DNA from 3 places in the Sulfurovum indicum genome. Region 2 is predicted to be linked to each of the others. Evidence: riboswitches for the same ligand, from Rfam matches in the RefSeq annotation. Region 2 holds a riboswitch; each other region holds the start of a gene.

Region 1 (2,275 bases), 270 kb from region 2:
TCACATCTTCGGTAATACCGCCTGCATTGTCAAACCAGTAACATTCGTCCATCCGGTAATCAAGTACAGGATATTTCTTGCAGATTGCCGCTTCCCGTACCGTACCGTCATAGTTTTTGCCGCTGAGTTCATTGTTGTAGATATCTGCCATCTCCGCTACACTCAGAACTGTATTGAAAATCTTTATCTCATCCAGCAAACCATCAAGATATTGACCAAAACCGCCATTAATACTGTCCTGGTCGACACCCAGTTTCAAACCATTCTGGGCAACAGTCAATGCTCCGCTTGCCGTATCTGGGAGTGTCGTACAAACCGGTACCGCGGCAGCTGAGTCCGGATCTATATACACACAGTTGTCCCGACCCGAACGTGTCCAGACGATCTGGTGCCATCCACTGCTGATATCCGGAATTGTCATACCGCTGCTTCTCTCGCCTTTGATCCAGACTTCAACAGTCGTTGCATCCTGAAACCAGAGCAGAGCTTCATTGGCATAAGGCAGTGCTCCTGCCGTATCAGCTGCGGATAAAATCGTCTCATATCCGCTCACTGGTGCTTTAACCCATGCCATGACCGTAAAATCAGTCAAACCATCCATTACATTTTTATCAAGGTTAACCATATTGGTCACCCCGCGCAGATAGCCGCTGCTGTTAATCATAGCATCCGAAGAGAGAGTTGTTGCATCAATGGCAGTTCCGTTATAGCCGTTGCCGCTGCTATCATTGACTTCACCGATGCTGCCATTCCAGTAACACTCGTCCATACGGTACTCGGCAACAGGTGCAGCATATAGAAAGTTGCCTATAAACAAAACCATTGAAATGATTATTCGCACATTCACAGATATACCTTTGTCAAATTGATCTATAGGCAACCTGGCGATCTCATCATCTACTTTCGGGGAAAATATCAGAGACCCATGGCTTTCCGGCCCTGCTTCGCAACAGGTGTGGCAGTTGTGTAAAATTGATTGATATGAGGCAACCTGGCGATCTCATCATCTACTTTCGGGCGAAAATATCAGAGACCCATGGCTTTCCGGCCCTGCTTCACAGCAGGTGTGGCTTTTTCTTTGCTTACAATAAAATGAATATTATACATGCTGTTTTATAAAAAAAATCTTATATATTGCAGAAGGGGTTATTATATCATAAATAAAAAAAAATAAAAACTATAATGATATAAAAATATAAACTATAACTATTATTTTTTTTAATCTATAGTAAATGTCCCAGTTGCTCTTTTTTGGTTTTCAAGTACTCTTTATTATACGGATTCGGGATAATCTGTATAGGAAGTCGTTCTACGATCTCTATAGATCCGAGACTCTCTATCTTTTTTGGATTATTTGTTAGCAACTTGAGCTTTTTAATATCAAAATGGTTTAAAATGAACTCTACGATCTCATAGGTTCTTTCATCGGCAGAAAAGCCCAGCTGATGATTGGCCTCGACAGTATTATAGCCTTTATCCTGAAGCGCATAGGCATTTACCTTGTTGAGCAGACCGATATTCCTTCCTTCCTGGCGGTGGTAGATGAGCATACCTCCCTCTTTGGCTATAAGCTCGAGAGCAAAATGAAGCTGTTCTCCGCAGTCACACTTGACAGACCCGAGCGCATCCCCTGTCAGACACTCGGAATGGACCCTGACTATGGGAGTATCCGGGAGGCTTTCGGTAAAAAGTGCAAGATGTTCTTTCCCCAAACCGTCTTTAAAAGCCTGGATCCTGAAGGTACCGTATTTGGTCGGCAAAGCAGCGATTTGTGATATCTCTATGTTTTTCATGAAGAGATTATACAGAAACAATTAATAATTAATAATTAACAATTAATAATTAGTGTAAAATAACACAAATAATTACAAAAGGTCGTGTATGTTTGCCCGTTTTAGAAGAAAAAGAATTAATCCTGTATTGAGAGATCTTCTACAGGAGACACATTTAAGCGTCAATGACTTCATCTATCCTCTCTTTGCAAGAAGCGGTGAAGGCATCAGGGAAGAAGTAGCTTCCATGCCTGGCGTATATCAGATGAGTATCGATGAGATCGTCAAAGAGTGTGATGTACTTAAAAGACTCGGCATTATGTCTATTATCCTTTTTGGAATCCCGGATGTCAAAGACAGTGTAGGGAGTGATGCGATGTGTGAACACGGCATCATTGCCCAAACAGTAAGAGAAGTCAAAGCAGCACATCCAGAGATGTTCGTTGTAACCGACCTCTGTTTCTGTGAATACACCGATCACGGACACTGTGGTGTACTCGACC
Region 2 (2,275 bases):
ATTGCATCTACACCGGAACAGTCCTGGTCAATACCGTCACCTGCTATCTCAGTTGCAAAGGGATAAATAGTATCATTATTATCATTGCAGTCAAATGGTTCAGAGTATCCGTCATTATCTTCATCTATATGTACACGAACCCCTAACTCATATGAAGTGGCCTCTTCAACACTGTAAGAGCGCACCTTCAAATAAAAAGTTCCTGTATATGTTGCATTAAACTCTATAAAACTATCATAGTCTATATGATCATCATCACTATCCAGTTCATTTCCACTATCATCATACAGATAAAGATATGTATCACCAGTTTCATTCAGGTTTGTTGTAAACAAATCATACACAACTCCTGCCTCCAACTCTACCTTGACCCAGTCATAGTCACCTTGAGGGAAAATACTGCGCCCCTGTAACGGCTCACCGACAGTTATCGTTGATGCAGTTGACATGTTGTTGTCACCTGTTGCTCCTTCAAAGCTATCAGCTTCAGTCGGATAAGCCGGCACATAAGCAGACCCGAATGCATCTCCTGCTCCACTCTCCGAAGTGCTTCCCCCTGTTCCCAAACATCCACTTAAGGCTGTCATTGCCATACCCGATAGTGCGATCAATGCTATCTTTCTATATACTCTTCTCATCTCCAACTCCTTTTAAAACTTATACGAGATACCGATCGTCCATGTATCGGCATTCCAGCTGTCCAATGTACCTACATAGTCAAATCCTGTATCATCATACAAAGAGACATAGTCCATAAACACAGAGATACGTTCTGTTACGCTATAGCTTGTACCCAGTCCCCACTGGAGACCATCCTCATAGGCATCCCCGCCTCTGATATCACTCAGCTGAAGACCTCCGTATCCTAACAATGCATAAAGATTGAAATTGCCTATCGGATATATCGGTTTTAGATACAATCCCCAGCTTGAGAAATCATTATCCAGGGGTATGCCATTATATGTCCCCAGTGTAACGCCTTTATCATAATCCATATTAAAACCAAAACTGTAACGTCCTTCAACAGCTACATACGGGTTAAACTGATAACCTGCCTGGAACAGGAGTGTACTGCTGTCCCAGTTCTCCCTTGAGGTATCGTTATCGACATCAGCCTGTCCAAGGCCTACACCTACATAGAACCCTGTCAAAACCTCTGCCGGTACTTCCACTGCTGGTTCTGAAAGTACAATATTACCTCCTGCATACACAACTCCATTCAGTGCCAGAATCGACACTAAAGACAATACTCCCTTTTTCATTTTCTCTCCTTTTATGTATAGTCAGTTTTACTACCTGATACATACTTGAACACCCCGCATTCCAAAAAGACACTGGAAGCCTTTTAAGCTGCATAACTGTAAAATATGTGTGATTTCTGAGCGGCCTGGCGATCTTGGGAAGACCCATGGCTTTCCGTCCCTGCCTCGCAACAGGTTTGGCTTTATTGCAGAAAATATGACAAAATATATCATATTTTGTTATTTTATACTATAAAACTTAAGAAACGTTTGACTTCTATGATCATCAGAGCCAGAACCAAACAGCAGACTAATAATGGTAAAGCAGGGAAACAACTCAATCTTTTGCAATAAATTCTGCTTCGAACAGATAAGTACGTTTTCCTTTATGAGGACCGAAGCCAAACTCCTGCAGCTGTTTCAGATAGTCACTCAATGCCTCGTTAAAAGCAGGATTGTTCGACTTTCGTTTGATGACAAATTCAAAATAGCCGCTTGGTCTTATTTTAAGATGTACTTTAACCTTCTCACCGGCAAAATCACTTTGTGCCGGCCACCCTTCAAGCATCTCCTGCACCTTTGCAAGATAGGCATCTTCCACACCGCTGTCCATCTCTTTTTGCACCTTCAGTGAATCACTGATATGCATACTCGCACTTGGGCGTTTTTCCCTTATTTCGAACAACTGCTTTTTGGGTTTACTTGAAACTGGCTTGCTGCTAACCTGGATAAGCGGTTTTCTTTTTTCTGTTTTAATATTGGCAAAAAGATCTTTGGGCCTCTTTTTGGGTCTGCTAAGGTTCTGCTCTTTTTTCTTTACAACCTTTTTGACAACCTTCTCTTTGATCACTTTTTTCTGTGTATGCTTTTTTTGTTTTGTGCTCTTTCTTTGCCTCTGAACTGTTTTGGATTTGGTTTGTTTCTTTTGTTTACTGACAACCCTCTTTTTCGGTGATGAAAGCGCTACTTGTATTCGATGCTCGTTTTTTTTGACATAATGCCTCTTCTCCCGTACCTCCCTCTGATTAAAATAA
Region 3 (2,275 bases), 120 kb from region 2:
GCCGTTACTTCCAAAGGTAGCATCTCCTCCTACATAAATAAAGAGTGAATCTTCAGGGTTTTCTGCATTGGCATGGTTGCCGTCATAAATAAGGTCACCTTCTATGAAGATACGTACGTCTCCTTCCACTTCAATGTCAATCTGGTTTCCCTGCATATCCCATGATTTGAAATAGTAGTCCCCTTCGCTAAATACCATTTTCTGATTGTTTCCGTCATTGACAATATCACCCAAAAGCATCACTTTTCTGTCGTTGTCTTTATATGTAGATTGAGGATCAAAAGTAATCGTCTGCCCATCACCAGCGTTACTGTTGTTTGTAAATGTATAACTGCCGTATTCCAGTTCGGTAAATGTAATGTCATCATCAGTTTCAGTAGTTGTATCTACTGTAGTAGAGATAAAGTCGTGCTCATAACGGTTTGTGGGTTCTGGAACAATGGTACAGGTATTGTCGTTACTGCAGTGTTCACCTGTACATTCACAAAGAGTATTTCCCATATCTTCATAGCAGGTAACAGATGGAGCAGTTGCGCTCCCGACCACTTTTTCTTCAAAATTGTAGTCTTTAACTGAAACCTCACAGGCATTGTAGACATCATTTTGAACCATATCTATACCTGTATAGGAGACCAGTACACTTCCAAAAACACCACAGGTATATTCGTTTTGGTACTCAGGAGCATCAGAATCATCATCATGCTCATCATCATGCTCGTCATCATCATGCTCGTCATCGTCATGCTCGTCATCATCATGCTCGTCATCGTCATGCTCTTCATCGTCATGCTCTTCATCGTCATGCTCATCATCGTCATGCTCATCTTGAGAGGTGACGGTTGCCGTTGGCTCTTCTCCTGTTACAGAAGTTTGACCCACAGGCGATCCCCAGCTGTTGTTTGAAATGATGAACAACCCTGCCAAGAGAAAAAGAAGGTCTTTTCTGTTTTTAAGAAATGACAATGGAAAGAGCAGCAGGTTGAAAAATTGTTTTATTAGATCTCCCATGATAACACCTTTATTAACCCAATCTATTATTTGGGTAAGACTTTATCAGTACATACAATGATGAGCCAAACATTAGCTATATGTCTATGGTTGGTAACCCGGCTGTCTGTGTCAGATCCGTGGCTTTCCGTCCCCGCTTCACAACGGGTTTGGCTTTCCATCATAGGAGTACTTCATACTCATAGGATAGCACAGGTTTTATAAAATGAATATAAAATAACTATTATTAATAGTTCAGGTTTTCAAAAATGTAAGAAGTAAGAAATGGGATCTTTTGCTGATATTGGAAACAATTTGTCAAACAAATGACAAATTTTGTTATGTTGGCATCTCTGAAGGTATTACTAATACACTTTTTACATAGTTTGGGATATGATATAATCAATTATTACAAAAAATGAGGTAAGGTATGCAGTTAAAAAAGAGTCTTTTGTTAGGACTGGCGATGGTCTTTGTATTGATGGGGTGCGGGAGTGATGAAGAGGTAACCGAGTTCAATAAGCCGGCACTCTACTGGTATAAGCGTATTGCAGACAGTATCAGCAGTCAGAATATGGACAAAGCTGACGAATACTATATCTCGCTTAAGAGTGAGCATATGCGTTCACCGCTGATGCCGACAGCCATCATGATGCTTGCGCATGCACATATGCAGAATGAAGAGTATCTGTTGGCTAACTACTATTTTGATGAGTATAACAAGCGGTATGCCGATGAGGAGAGACGTGAATATATGGAATTTATGAAACTCAAGGCTTCATTTCTCGGTGTGAAAGATGTTTATAAAGACCAAAAACTGATCATGGATAGTATCAATACTGCAAAAAGATATCTGCTGCGATATCCGGGATCGGAATACAGACCGCTTGTTAACTCTCTGTTGGTAAGATTGCATATGGCACAGTATCTGCTGAATGAGAACATTGCAGCACTTTATGATCGTACAGACAAGCCTAAGGCTGCGAAAATCTACCGTGACAAGAATAAGAATTCCGTGGTCGAGATGGCCGACATCACCCCGCCTGAAAAAGGGATCATCGGGAAAATTTTCGATTAAAAGCGGAGATGCTTTTAACCAAAATGAATAAGTAACAATGTTGGAATACGGTACAGTGGCCTTGCTTTTATTTAATTTTTCTTAACCTATCTCTGCTATACTCTCTTCAGAATTAATAAAAGCACTTCGCAGAAGTGCAAACCGTTATTATTAACAGTCCAAAGGATTTACCATGCAACTCAGTGATTATGACGCATTTCCAAGCCAACT

Evidence for each region. A riboswitch is a leader RNA that binds a small molecule or an ion and turns the genes downstream of it on or off. The one in region 2 is predicted to bind cyclic di-GMP.
Region 1: linked by a shared signal. The riboswitch ahead of IMZ28_RS01875 (LamG domain-containing protein) and the one ahead of IMZ28_RS03200 (porin family protein) in region 2 are both predicted to bind cyclic di-GMP.
Region 3: linked by a shared signal. The riboswitch ahead of IMZ28_RS02555 (hypothetical protein) and the one ahead of IMZ28_RS03200 (porin family protein) in region 2 are both predicted to bind cyclic di-GMP.

The regions. Positions count from the first base shown of each region.
Region 1 covers NZ_CP063164.1:355,181-357,455, reverse strand. The annotation lists gene IMZ28_RS01875 (LamG domain-containing protein) at 1-847, opposite strand, end outside; cyclic di-GMP riboswitch class I at 873-970, opposite strand; cyclic di-GMP riboswitch class I at 983-1,081, opposite strand; gene ribA (GTP cyclohydrolase II) at 1,224-1,793, opposite strand; gene hemB (porphobilinogen synthase) at 1,882-2,275, shown strand, end outside.
Region 2 covers NZ_CP063164.1:621,534-623,808, reverse strand. The annotation lists gene IMZ28_RS03205 (MopE-related protein) at 1-638, opposite strand, end outside; gene IMZ28_RS03200 (porin family protein) at 651-1,262, opposite strand; cyclic di-GMP riboswitch class I at 1,379-1,453, opposite strand; gene IMZ28_RS03195 (TonB C-terminal domain-containing protein) at 1,579-2,275, opposite strand, start outside.
Region 3 covers NZ_CP063164.1:499,918-502,192, forward strand. The annotation lists gene IMZ28_RS02555 (hypothetical protein) at 1-1,008, opposite strand, end outside; cyclic di-GMP riboswitch class I at 1,098-1,172, opposite strand; gene IMZ28_RS02560 (outer membrane protein assembly factor BamD) at 1,418-2,065, shown strand; gene lon (endopeptidase La) at 2,238-2,275, shown strand, end outside.